Linked DNA regions of Desulfopila inferna. The protein of the gene in region 2 interacts with the protein of the main gene of each other region in a pairwise test. Links are inferred from orthologs where the notes say so. Each region holds a gene or a part of one and is shown on either strand. Other genes may lie near its edges.

Evidence for each region. Proteins that work in one complex are often made in the same cells at the same time.
Region 1: the proteins of priA (region 2) and JWG88_RS01305 interact in binary tests that used the Escherichia coli proteins (3 or more experiments, as listed by UniProt). The link is inferred for Desulfopila inferna from one-to-one orthologs.

Annotation. Positions count from the first base shown.
Region 1 is NZ_JAFFQE010000001.1:322,120-327,772, reverse strand. The notes cover bases 2,673-5,653. They hold JWG88_RS01305 (single-stranded DNA-binding protein), read left to right. Parts: upstream 2,673-3,934; coding sequence 3,935-4,372; downstream 4,373-5,653. Other genes in these bases: JWG88_RS01300 (DnaJ C-terminal domain-containing protein), read left to right, coding at 4,827-5,653; JWG88_RS01310 (SPL family radical SAM protein), read left to right, coding at 2,673-3,686. Also shown: JWG88_RS01325 (M23 family metallopeptidase), read right to left, coding at 1-7; JWG88_RS01320 (Rne/Rng family ribonuclease), read right to left, coding at 28-1,560; JWG88_RS01315 (glycosyltransferase family 2 protein), read left to right, coding at 1,699-2,556; more of JWG88_RS01310, read left to right, coding at 2,553-2,672. UniProt on the Escherichia coli protein: Plays an important role in DNA replication, recombination and repair. Binds to ssDNA and to an array of partner proteins to recruit them to their sites of action during DNA metabolism. Acts as a sliding platform that migrates on DNA via reptation.
Region 2 is NZ_JAFFQE010000001.1:179,914-188,419, forward strand. Bases 3,180-6,340 are described here. They hold priA (replication restart helicase PriA), read left to right. Parts: upstream 3,180-3,579; coding sequence 3,580-6,102; downstream 6,103-6,340. Other genes in these bases: galU (UTP--glucose-1-phosphate uridylyltransferase GalU), read left to right, coding at 3,180-3,583; JWG88_RS00735 (DUF6901 family protein), read right to left, coding at 6,112-6,340. In the rest of the region: ATP-dependent RNA helicase HrpA, read right to left, coding at 1-2,605; more of galU, read left to right, coding at 2,711-3,179; more of JWG88_RS00735, read right to left, coding at 6,341-6,804; JWG88_RS00740 (sensor domain-containing diguanylate cyclase), read right to left, coding at 7,055-8,506.

The DNA.
Region 1 (5,653 bases), 140 kb from region 2 along the record:
GTCGCATGAAACCTGTGAAATAGAGTTTTATTGATGCCAGATGATGTCATATTTCTCGATATGCAAATCCTTTACAGGAACAACCACCAGCTTTTTATGGGTATCTTTTTCTAGTTGTGAAAGAGTGTTTTTTTCTTCCTTGTTGAGCATATCCGCTATACGGGGATGGACACGAAGGGTTATGGAGAATCCACCGGTTCTGTCGGCATTTCTGGATATCTTGCGGAATAATTCATAGCAGATTGTTCTTCTTGACTTGAGGATTCCCTCTCCAGCGCAATAATGACAGGGCTCACACATCATCTGCGTCAGATTCTCGGAGCTGCGTTTGCGCGTCATCTGCACAAGGCCGAACTCGGAAAGCTTGAGAATGTTAATTCTGCTCTTGTCTTTTTTGACGGCCTCCTTGAAATGGGCAAAAAGCTCCTCGCGATGCTCCTCGTTGTCCATGTCGATAAAATCGATGATTATGATACCTCCAATATTGCGCAGACGCAATTGATAAGCAATCTCTTTCGCTGCCTCCATATTGGTTTTGAAGATGGTCTCGTTGAGATTGTTCTTGCCCACGAAACGTCCGGTATTGACATCGATCACGGAAAGAGCCTCGGTACTCTCTATAATAATGTATCCCCCGGAACGCAACCATACCTTTTTCTCTGTTGCCCTGTTTATCTCGGCATCGATGCCGTGTGCTTCGAAAAGCGGCGTATCATCTTGATAAAGAGATATCTTATCAGTGAGTTGCGGAGCAAATGTTTTTACAAAATCCCTGAGCCTTTTGTAGGTTTCGCTGTCATCAATTATCAGATTGTCAACTTCATGGGTAAAAAGATCGCGTACCGAACGAAGTGTGATATCCAAATCTTCATAGACCAGAGAAGGGACTTCGGAGGCGATGGCAATATCCTGAATTTCATCCCAGAGCAGGAGTAGAAATTCCATATCCGCTTCAAGCTCCTCGTCTGAGGCGTTTTCGGCAACTGTACGAACAATGAATCCCGTCCCTTCCGGGCGGAGCCTCTCTATCTGTTCCTTGAGTTTACGGCGAACCTCTTCGTCTTCGATTTTTCTGGAAATACCGATATGCTCAGTGAGAGGAATGAAAACAAGATTTCTGCCGGGGAGGGTTATATGGCAGGTTAATCGTGCACCCTTGGAGCCGATGGGATCTTTGCTGACCTGCACCAGAATATCCTGTCCTTCATTGAGAAGATCTTCTATATTCATGCCCTGGGTGCGGCGCAGATCACTCTCGGGAATGATTGAGGAATAAACCTTTTCTTCAGGATCATGCTCTCCGATGAGCATCCTGCTGTCCAGTTCATTCTGGGAAAGGTAGACATCATCGACATAAAGAAATCCGGTTCGCTCCAGACCTATATTGACGAACGCTGCCTGCATGCCGGGTAGAACACGGACGACCTTTCCCTTGTAGATATTGCCGATGAGCCCTTTTTCAGTTGGCCTCTGGAGATGAAATTCGCTAAGAGTGCCTTTTTCAACGATGGCAATTCTTACCTCATATCTCCTCGAATTTATGAGAATTTCAGTGCTCATTATCTTAAAATATATGAAATAGTGTAATGAATGATTACACTCATTCTGTTAGTATATGGCGAACAGGGTACTATACAGTATTCATCAGGAAAAAAGCCAGTTGTAATCCAAAAATCAAGGAAATAGTTGAGACGCTTTATGGAGCCGGTATCCGTCATAATACCTACATACAACAGGGCTACCGCTCTCAGGCGAGCCGTTGAATCTGTCTTGCGGCAGAGGGATTTTGTTGGTGAGATCCTCATTATTGATGATGGCTCGGATGACAACACAAAGGAAGTAGTTGAGGTATTGAAAGCTAATGTATTACCACAGGATCATGACATAAGATATTATTTTTCCGACAATGATGGACCCTCAGCAGCGCGCAACAAGGGTGTGGAATTATCCAGTCATTCTTTCATCGCCTTTCTTGATTCCGATGATCACTGGGCCGGAGACAAGCTATTCAAGCAGATGGGATTGCTGCGTCGCAATCCGGAGTTTTCCATCAGCCATACACAAGAGAAGTGGCTGCGCAGAGGACAACATCTCAACCAGAGAAAAATTCATAGCCCCCGGCACGGCTACATTTTTGATCATTGCCTGCTGCTCTGCGCAGTCGGTATGTCCACGGTGGTTATGAAAAAAGCTATATATGAAGAGTTTGGAGGATTTGATGCGAACCTGCCCTGTTGTGAGGATTATGATTTCTGGTTGCGAGTCAGCAGCAGGCATCATTTTCTTCTTGTTCCAGAACCGTTAACCGTCAAAGAAGGAGGGCGACCCGATCAGCTCTCATACATATATAGGGTGGGTATGGATAAATATCGTATTTATGCCCTGGAAAAACTTTTAACACAATGCAGTCTGAGAGTTGACCAATATCAGCGTGCCGTCGACGAACTGCGAAAAAAGTGCACTGTTTACGGCAACGGCTGCATCAAGCATCAACGCTGGGAAGAAGGACGGAAATATCTTGATCTGCCCGGTAAATATGAGATTTCAACACCATGAAGAATAAAAGCTGGGTAGATCCATCAATCTATCTCAAACATATACATGTGAGCGAAGATATACTCTCGCTTGAGTACACTCAGGAAATGCTGCACCGCGCGAATCTTCCCGTAACCATTGTCCCTTCAGGCGAAAATCCTGCTAACTTGAACGGGGAGTTTGCCGAAGAGCTTTACAGAGGAAAACAACACCTCTTTCTCTGTGAAAATAAAGGAAACTTCTTCAAACCCTGCCCGGGAACCTCCGAATATCGCTGCTGCGGCTATCATGTTCTCAATATCGGCATGAATTGCCCCATAGACTGTGTTTACTGTATCCTCCAGGCATATCTGAACCAGCCCTGGATAACCGCTTTCGTTAATATCGATAAGCTCTTCGACGAGGTCAATTCGGCTCTTGAAAATAAGCCTGATCGTTTTTTCCGCATCGGAACAGGGGAGTTCACCGACTCTCTGGCGCTTGAGAGAATTACCGGCATAAGCAGTAAACTCATCGAGATTGTCGGGCACCATTCCAATGGTATTCTCGAGTTGAAAACCAAGAGCGGCTCTATAGCTACTCTGGAAAACTGCAACCATCAGGGCAAAACCATTCTTTCCTGGTCACTCAACAGTCCAATGATCATGAAAACCCAGGAGATACGTTCCGCTACTCTCGCAGAAAGGCTCGATGCCGCCGCCCGTGCAGCACGCTGGGGTTATGGTCTCAGTTTCCATTTCGACCCGATAATCTACCACCAGGGCTGGCGTGAGGGTTATGCAGAAACCATTGATCTACTTTTCAAAAAGGTTCCCAGGGAGGCCATCGTCTGGATATCCCTCGGTGCCCTGCGCTTTCTCCCTACTCTGAAAATCATCAGCACCAGGAGATTTCATCACTCTCGAATTTTCCATCAGGAGTTCATACCGGGGCTCGATGGGAAATCACGTTACTTTCGAACTCTGCGCGAAGAAATGTATACGCATATATATACTCTTCTGCGAGCAAAGGCAGGAGTTGATACCTGCGTCTATTTCTGTATGGAAAGTGATGAAATATGGGATAAAGTCTGTGGTCATCTCCCGGACAGCAAAGGGGGAATCGCCGCCATGCTGGATGAAGCCGCTCTCAGGGCAATAGCAAAATATTAAACTTGTTCTTTAGAAAAACTGTAATATACTTGCGGCTGTTTTCTGAGAGGTTGCCCGGGAATCTCTCACAGCTTCCCGGTTATGTTCGCGAAGGAGCAATTTATTGGCAGACTCCCAGCAGCACAAACCTATATACACGGGGCTTATAGCCCCTCGGCATAAGCGCCTTAACGAGCTTGTCTCTAACCAGGAAAATCCAAGCATAAAACCACTAAGGTGAAACCGCAGCCATCCAACAGGAGAAAGAAATGGTAAACAAAGCAATACTGATAGGCAATTTAGGAGCTGATCCGGAAATCCGTTATACCCAGTCGGGAACACAAGTGGCTACATTTAATATAGCAACCACCGAAAGATTTAAAGACCGGGATGGTAACTCTCAAGAGAAAACCGAATGGCATAGGATCGTGGCTTGGGCCAAGCTCGCCGAGATCTGCGGCGAATACCTGAACAAAGGCTCAAAGGTTTATATAGAGGGAAAAATTCAAACCCGAAAATGGCAGGACCAGAATGGCAACGATAAGTATACAACTGAAATTATTGCAAGAGAGATGAAAATGCTCTCTCCCCGAGGAGGTGTTGAATCCGGCGGGGCCGGTGGTGGCGGCAGCTATGGATCCAGCCAGGATTCTTTTCCGGAGCCCCCTCCAGGCTATGGCGGAACAGGTGAAGACGTACCCTTTTAGCAGTTCTTGAAAAAGAAAGTCACGGCTGAGGCTTGCTGCCGGTTTTATTAATGTCCGGTGTTGTTCATAACAGTGTGATTAGGGCTTCGATGGAAAAAACATAGAGTATTCCAATGCCGCAGTCCGGCGAGATGTGGTTGCTTCATCTCCGATATGCTGCGGCATTGTGGCGGGAGGTTTTTTTATTAGATGGACTCCTTTAAATAATTGCCACGTAGGTCCGGGATGGCTCAGATAGTATCTGGCCGGGGAATGAGCGATACATGTGATTGGGCTTTATTCGATATCATCAATACGCTTAAGATATCTTCCGCGAAGCTGCTACAGACCTTAAAAGAGGGGGTTGACGATGGGGACAAGAGACCATATTGTGCAACCATAAGATTAGCACGATAAGTATGCGATTGTTCTCCTCATCAAAAATTTCACCACATGGTTACGAATCTGAAAAGGTATGGACTATTATCAAACATTAGGTGTATCCAAAAATGCCGGTACAAGCGAGATTAAAAAAGCCTATCGAAAGCTCGCTCTTAAGTATCATCCTGACAAGAACCCCGGTGACAAAGAAGCCGAATCAAAGTTCAAAGAGATAAGCGAAGCATATGCGGTCTTGTCGGACCCTGAAAAAAAGAAGCAATATGACACATATGGTTCAACCGATTTCCATAAGCGATATTCTCAAGAAGATATTTTCAGAAACTTTGATCTCAATGACATATTAAGACAGTTCGGCTTTGACGGAGGGAGCGGCCGAGCTACCTTCCATACCGGCAGAGGAGGATCACAAAGCAATCCTTTTTCTTCCTTCTTCAAGATGGGGGCGGAAGATATGCAGGGCCGCAGTTCCGGAGGGTATGCACAGCCGGCCAAAGGCCAGGATATGGTGTATCAACTCTCCGTTTCTCTTGATGATATCATGAAAGGAGCAAATAAAAATATTTCCCTGAGAAAAAACGGCGAGATTCAAAATGTTTCGGTAAAAGTCCCGGCCGGCATAGAAGCGGGCAAAAAGCTTCGTTTAAAAGGTAAAGGCGGCGTTGCCCCGGCGGGCGGTGTACCGGGAGATCTTTTTTTAAAAGTAGATGTGATGCCGCATGAAATATTTTCGCGTGATGGCGACGATCTTATTATGGCGGTGCAGATACAATTCAGTGAGGCCTGCCTGGGCACACAGGTGGAAGTAACCACCCTGGAAGGGAAAAAATTTAATGTAAAAGTCCCACCCGGAACTCCATGCGATGCCAGACTTCGGATTAAGGGGCACGGTCTGCCTCACGG
Region 2 (8,506 bases):
TGGCCCTGTAATAGGAACCTTTATACATCTCGATATCATCAAGAACTTTGTCCACAGCGATGTTGAGAGGAACAAGGTGCTTGCGGATTTTCTTGGGAAGGCTTTTGAGGAGGTATGTCGTCTTCTCTTTTATCAGTCCGGGCACCAGCCACTCGAAAATATCGTTTCTGAGTATATCAGCCAGTGCCTGAGGAATTCTGACAGTTACTCCATCCTGTTCACTTGCCGGGTCGAAGACATATTCCAGGTTGAGGCTATGTGAACCTATGGTAAGAACAGGCGGAAAATCGGCGAGTTCACGGTCTTGAGGGGTTCTTGCAATAACGTCTTCTTCCTTCAGTTTGAGGAAGGCGTCATTTTTTTTCTTTTTCAGGAATCTGTTCAGGGTGAAGCGATCATAGACAGAGAGCGGGAGCCTGTCCTGGTAAAACTGCAAAATGGCTGTCTCGTTTGTCAAAATATCACGGGTGCGCAACCGATTTTCCACATCTTCCCAGTTTTTCACCAGGTTGATATTGTGCTGCAGAAAATCATAACTCCCGGAAAGGTTTCCTTCCAGCAGTGCCGACTGAAGAAAAATGGAGCGGGCCTCCTCCCTGTTGGCATCGTTTGTCCGGCCAAAATCCACTTTGCGCGAGGCAATAATAGGGAGACCGAACAGCGAGACTTTCTCTTCAGCGATAACTCTTCCTGATTTTTTGTGATAGCGGGGATTGAACCAGCTGTATTTGCAGAGTCTGCCCCCGGGTTTCTCCAGCCATTCAGGTTCAATTCGGGCAGCATTCAGGGCATAGAGCCTGCTGGTCTCCAAAAAAGAAGAGGCAATGATCCATGACGGTTTTTTCCTGTATTGCCCTGATCCGGGAAAAATCACAAGCTCCTTGCCGGATGCCCCAAGGTACCCCCCTTCCTTTTTCATGGCGATATTTCGCAGAAATCCTGCAGCAAGAGACATGTGGATGGCATTATAGTCGGCGTCCTCGGTGTTCATCTGCAGCTGACCCTGTGATTGCAGGATGTTGACCATCTGGTCATGAAGATCGATCCATTCGCGCATTCTCTGAAACGAGAGAAAATGACTTTTGCAGAATTTTTTCAGGCGGGACCATGAGGTTTTTGTCTTTACTTTATGAAAAAGGTTCCAGATATTGAGAAAGGTCAGGAAGTCCGATTGCATATCGATAAACTGTTCATGGGACTCATCGGCCTGTTTTTCAAAAGCTGATGGTCGCACCCTGGGATCCTGAATTGCCAGAACAGTGGCAATGGCCATGATTTCTTTAAGGCAGTTGTTCTCTTTTGCCTCGATGACGATACGGGAAATACTGGGATCGATAGGCATCGAGGCCATTTTTTTTCCGATTGCGGTCAACCTGCGCTCCCCGGATATGGCCCCGAGTTCCAGCAGTTGATTGTAGCCGTCATTAATAGCCGAAGCCAGTGGAGGATCTATAAACGGAAAGGTGGATGGATCGCCGAGCTGATAGGAGAGCATCTGCAGAATGACCTCTGCAAGATTTGATCGTCTGATCTCCGGAATACTGTATTCTTCGCGTCCCAGATAATCTTCCTCTTCAAAAAGACGTACACACACGCCGGGAGCTACACGGCCACAGCGGCCCTTGCGCTGGTCGCAGCCGGCTCGCGATATTTTTTGAATCGGCAGGCTGTTGGTTTTGGCGCGGAAATTATAAAAGGCCATTCGCGCCAGACCCGTATCCACGACATAGCGGATCCCGGGAACGGTGATGGATGTTTCGGCAACATTGGTGGCAACCACGATTTTTGTGCGTTTGCTCGGCAGGAAGATCTTCTTCTGATCCCCTGTATGAAGTCTGCCGAAAAGAGGAAGTACCTCTGCATCAGGTATTTTCTTCCTCAGAATATCGCAGCAGTTGCGGATATCTCTCTCCGTGGGGAGGAAAACCAGCATGTCCCCTGGCGGTTCTATGGTGTAGAGTTGCCGGACGGCACTGACACAACAGTCAATATAATTTTCAAGTTCACCGTACTCATCCGGATCAGGGGGAGAGTAGCGCACTTCAACGGGATAGGTTTTACCAGGGATCGAGACAATCGGGGCATTGTTGAAATGTTTGGAGAAGGCTTCCGTATCTATGGTAGCCGAGGTAACGATAATTTTCAGGTCAGGGCGCTGGGGAAGAATATTCTTCAGATGGCCGAGGAGGAAATCGATATTCAGGCTTCTCTCATGAGCTTCATCGATAATCAGAACGTCATAATCGGGCAGAAGTCTGTTCTTCCGCGTTTCGGCCAGCAGCACACCATCCGTCATAAATTTGATTCTGGTGCCCTTGTTGGTGCGGTCCTGAAAACGGATCTTGTATCCCACTGTATGGCCAAACTCTCCCAGTTCTTCAGCCACTCGTGATGAAACGGTCAGGGCTGCGATTCTCCGCGGTTGAGTGCAACCTATCCTGCCCGATGAGTGGAGCTGCAGTTCGAGGCACATTTTAGGGAGCTGGGTGGTTTTTCCGGACCCGGTATCACCGGCAATAATAACGACCTGATTGTTGCGCAGCGTTTCCAGGATCCGCTCACGCTGTCGGCTGACCGGAAGTGTGTCTGGGTAATTGAAATTCATGAAAAATATTGGAGGTAAAGCTCTTTTTGTGGTAAATATAATATGTCGAATTTCGATTTTTACCACATTTATTCATATTTGGTTATTGAAAAATAAGGAGCCTCTATGAAGGTCAGAAAAGCGGTTATTCCGGTAGCAGGCTTAGGAACACGATTTTTGCCGGCAACAAAGGCTATCCCTAAGGAAATGCTCACTATTGTTGATAGACCGACGATACAATATATCGTTGAGGAAGTTGTGGCTTCGGGTATCGAACAGATAATATTTGTCACCAGTGAGGGAAAGTCGGCCATCGAGAATCATTTTGATTATAACTTTCAACTTGATTCCGTTCTTCGGGAAAAAAAGAAGGTCGTCCTCGGTGAAGAGCTTAACATGATCTCCAATCTGATCGATATCGTTTCGGTACGGCAAAAAAAACCACTGGGACTTGGACACGCTATCTGGACGGCAAGGCATGTCGTCGGTGATGAACCATTTATGGTCCTGCTGGGTGACGATCTGGTCCTGAGCAAACAGCCCTGCGCCAGGCAGATGCTCAATCTTTTTGATGACGTCGGTGAGTCCATCATAGCCGTACAGAGGGTGGCCCCGGAGCAGACCCATCAATACGGTATTGTCGAGGGGGAAAAAAATGGCCGTGAACGCACCTACAAAGTAACCAGGCTCGTGGAAAAACCGGCCCCCGGAACGACTGACTCCGACATGGCCATTATCGGCAGATATATCCTGATGCCGGAAATATTTGATTTGTTGAGCAGAACCACTCCGGGCCATGGCGGAGAAATCCAGCTCACCGATGCCCTGCTTGCGCTTTCCAAAAAACGTGAGATGTTCGCCTATGAATTTGAAGGCACAAGGTATGATGCGGGTGACAAACTCGGCTATTTAAAGGCCATAATAGCCTATGGTCTCCGTCATACCGAGTTGGGTGAACCTTTTAAAGAGTATCTAAAAGAGACATTAGCGGATTTATGATTTATCTGGAGGTGGCTGTTGCAGCACCTCTCTTTTCGACGTTGACCTATCTTCTTCGGAGCGAGGAACGTGAAGAGGGAGTAGGGGCTGGATCAGAATATATCGGGTATCAGGTGCTGGTTCCTTTGGGTCGTAGAACGGTTTCCGGATATATTCTGGGACGAATGGTTGTTGAGAAGGTTGAGTATTCTCTGAAATATATCCGGGAAATTGTCAGCCCTGGCCCGCTTTTTCATGCCAATATGGTCCCATTTTTTCGCTGGGTTGCCGACTACTATCAGTTTCCTCTGGGGGAAGTTATTACCACCGCCTTGCCCGCCGGACTGAAGCGTTCCTCAAACAAAGTATTGAGGCTTAAGGAAGATAGCGGTCTTACGGAGTTCCTGCAGTTAAATGACCAGCCCCCCTGGTTTGAGGAGCTGTCGGCAAAAAAATCTCTTAGTCCTGCGGTTACCCGGAGCATCCTGGCTGATCCACAGTATAAAAAGTATATCTCCCGGCTTCTGGACGAGGGCATTGCCGAGATCGAGCATCAGGTCAGTGAGCGGACAACCCGGGAGAAGATGGAAATCTGCTACTCCTCGACTCTCGATATTGTCCCTCCCGATCAGCTCGATGGTATCAACTCAGAGCAACTTCGGGAATTTGGCGAAAAGTTGCGCGGCGGCTGCCAGCTTGACTTGAAGCTCTCGGAGATCAAGGTTCTTTACTATTATGCCAGGCACCACGGCGCCACTTCTCAATCCGTGCCGCAGAAAGAGATTCTACGGTCATACAAAGGCGGAAGCGCCCCCCTGAAATCACTTTGTGAGTATGGTATCCTGAAAAAGTCCTCAAAGCGAATCTACCGAAATCCATTAGGTGAAATTCCTGAACATCTGCCTCGGCCTGAACGTTTGACCAAGGAGCAGGAAAGTGCCGTCAAGGCAATAGGAAGCAGTATTGAAGAACAGGATTATGCAGCTTTCCTTCTTCATGGAGTAACCGGCAGCGGCAAGACCGAAGTTTATCTGCAATCAGCACAAGCCTGCCTTGATACTGGCAGAGACGTCCTTGTTCTGGTTCCTGAAATTGCCCTGGCAACACAGCTGGAAGCCCACTTCCTGTCCCGCTTCGGCGAAGGAATCGCTCTTCTCCATTCAGGTTTGTCTCAAGGCGAAAAGTATGATCAGTGGTCTCTTGCTGTATCCGGTCAAGCCAGGATTGTTATTGGGGCCAGATCGGCAGTGTTTGCTCCTTTGCAAAACCCCGGGCTGATCATTGTCGATGAAGAACATGATGGTGGATTCAAACAGGATGACGGTTTAAAATATAATGGCCGTGATCTGGCAGTCCTCCGCGCCAAGCTGCAGAATTGTACGGTTGTTCTGGGCTCCGCAACACCTTCTGTTACCAGCTATTTTCACGCCAAAAACAAGAAGTATCAGCTTCTGACCATGCCCGGCAGAGTTGGAGGGAGTGAACTGCCGCAGGTTGAAGTCATTGATGTGAACAAGGATCAAAAAAAGAATAAAAAAAGTATATTTCACCAGAGATTCATCGATGAGCTGGAAAAAAACCTTGAGAAACAGGAACAAAGCCTGGTTCTTATTAACCGCCGAGGGTTTTCAGCTTCGTATATATGCCGGGAATGCGGAACTGCCGTGCAATGCCGCCATTGTAATGTCACCCTTACATATCACAAGGGCAAACAATCTCTGATTTGTCACTATTGCGGATATTCGGTGGGGAGCAGGCTTATCTGCTCAACCTGTCATTCCGACACCCTCGTTCCTGTAGGGATCGGCACCGAACGTATAGAAGAGGAACTGCGGCTGCGCTTTCCCTCTGCACGTATTGAACGGCTCGACTCGGATACCGCCTCCGACAGGAAAAAATTCCTGTTAATCCTTAAGGCAATGCGGCTCAGAGAAATTGATATACTCATAGGGACGCAGATGATCGCCAAGGGACATCATTTTCCCCATGTCACCTTTGTCGGCGTGGCCTGGGCCGACGGCGGCCTCAATATGCCTGATTTCAGAGCCGCTGAAAGGACATATCAGCTTCTTTCTCAGGTGACGGGAAGATCCGGCAGAGGTGAAAAGAAGGGCAGGGTGATTATACAAACCATGCGTCCCAATCATTATGCCATTGAACTCGCCAGAAGACATCAATATGAGGAGTTTTTTAAAAGAGAAACGACTCTGCGGCAGCGCCCGGTCTTTCCTCCATATGTCAGGCTTGCCTGTTATAGGATTTCGGGGAAAAATGAATACGAGGTGCGAAAAACTTCGGAAAAAATAGCCGCGGCCTGCAGAGGATTGGCACGAGGAGAGGAGCTTCCTCTTGAGGTTTTAGGTCCGGCCACTTCGCCCCTTGAGAAAATCAAGGATAAGTATCGCTGGCAGATTCTGTTGAAATCACCCCGGACTTCCATATTTCATCAAATCGGCAGTCATATCGGATCACGCCGCAAAGACCTGGTTATCGGTAAAACTCATATCACTCTTGACGTCGATCCTGAAAACATGATGTGATCCGGGAAATCATAGTAGAGAATCTTTGAAGATATACTGCAGAGACTGAAGATTGTCATCCAGTTCAAGATAGAGAATCTGCGCCAGACAATTGAGAATCACGATGGCATTCCTGTCTGCATCTTTTCTCGAGGCTTTTCGTATCCTCTCCAGAATACCGCTGTTTACGACTTCTATTTTGCTGTAGTAGGCTTTGACGTTTTCGAGATGGAAATCACTGGCGCCGCTATCCAGATGAATAAAATATTGGCGGAGCAGGTAGACTGAAATGGATCTGAACATTGATTCGTCGACTGTCGCAAAGGGCAGATGAAACCGGGCCATCGGCTTTAAAATATCCATGATGGGGCAGCCGCTGGTGGCCATAATAATTCCCATTATAGAGCTCAGTCCCTCTTGTACGATGGTATTCTTGGAGATAACGCGTTCAGCTGTGGTACAGGAGACGTGACAGGATTCATAGGAAGCGGTATCGGTGAATGCGCTTACAAGTTCCGAGAGATTGGCGGCTATGGGACAGTGCTGGTTTTCTTCAAGCGAGAGAGGGCAGCAAGAGCACTGGTTGCTGGAAAGTCTGGACCAGTCTGCAAAAATGTCGGTCCCGGGAATGAGCAGCAGCGTATTGTGGTCGATTTCTAGGGTAAATTTTTTTTTCTTACCGCGAGGAAAGGTAAAGCAATAGTCGTAGTGTATGGATGCCATATTAACATTCTCTTTTCTGAACAAACACAGTTTAGTGCCTTACAATTGAAATACCACCACAACCAACACGTAACATAAAACGTATTAAAATTCGCGACGAACCCTTACACCCAATGCACTTATCCAGCTCAGCTGGGATAGTGCCTTACCCCTGCAAAACTGCCCATCTATTAGAATTTGTGAGCCTGCCTCTATAGCCAAGGCTTTAATACACCTCAATGGGGTACTGTAAAGAGTCCATCTCAGCTGGCTAGAATTTAAACCACTTCTTCTTCGGTGAATAGATACATGAGGTATTTCGACCGCTTTCCTTGGCGGCGTAGAGGGCACTATCCGCTTTGCTGATCAGTTGGTTTTTGTCGAAATTGTCTTCAATTGCCGGCCTGCTACCGGCTACACCAAAACTTGCAGTAACCGCGTATTGCTCTCCGCCATCATCGAAGGAACTTTTTTCTATAGCCTGCCGTAGTTTTTCAGCAACGGTCAATGCCTCGCTTTCCTCCGTTTCGGGGAGAATAATAACGAATTCTTCACCGCCATAACGGGCCAGCACATCATATTTTCGCAGATGGTTTTTCAAGACGCCGCAGAATTCTCTGAGAACGAAGTCACCTGCCTGATGGCCGTAATTATCGTTAAATTTCTTAAAATGGTCGATATCTGAGAAGACAATGGAGAGACAGTTGTCATTGCGTTCGGCCCGGCTTATCTCCTGATCCAGGATATTTTGGAAGTACCTGTGATTAAAGACGCCGGTCAATCCATCGACATTGGCAAGATTATCCAGTATACGATTTTTTTCTTCAAGTTCTTTGGTTAAATTTTCGAGGGTCATTTTTGTTTGAATGAGCTGCTTGTTCATTTGGTCATAATCGAGGTTAAGCAGGCTCAAACGGATGTTGGCTTCCTGTAGAATATCCTGAATGGCACGGGTGTTTTTGATCTTCAGGCCAAAATAGTGGCCGGCCTTTTCCACCTGATTGTGGATATCATCAAGAATGGATTCGATATCGGCAGGGGAGATTTTAAGCAGTTTCCTGGCTTCCTTGCGGAATTGCCTGTGATAATCTTCAGGCTTTTCTGAATAGAGAATATTAATCAGGATATCGGAGAGATAGACGGCATTGATCATCTGCTTGAGTTTTGCGCTCTTACCTTCAAATCTATCTGGAGAGTGGTGATGCAGAATGGGCAGAAGCAGTGTTTCCGGGAAACCCCATTTCCTGGCGACTTCGAACCCGACGAAGCAGTGATTGGCCCCGATTACACTCTCTTCCGCAAGGATGGTGTCATGCTGTTTGTCGGCAACTTCGTGGAGCACCCGATCATATTCTGCTGCGAAAGTGCGGGCAAAGATGAGCTCTCCCAGATTCTGTAAAAGTCCGGAGATAAATATCTCTTCTGTATCGGCTTCCTTCACCTTTTCGAGAATAAGCTTTGAGGCAACCGCGAGCGCCAGGGAGCGCTGCCAGAATTGTTCAAAATTGAATTTGGAGGCATTACTGCCCGATTTAATGGAAAGAAAGGAAAAAGAGAGTACAAGGCTCCTGACCGCATTAGTGCCGAGAATCGATACGGCCTGATGGATGGAGCCGATCTGTTGCGGAAAACTGTAGAACGCCGAATTAGATACCTTCAATATCTTGGCAGATAGGGAAATGTCTTTTGATATCAGTTCGGCAATATCAGAAAGAGTGGTATC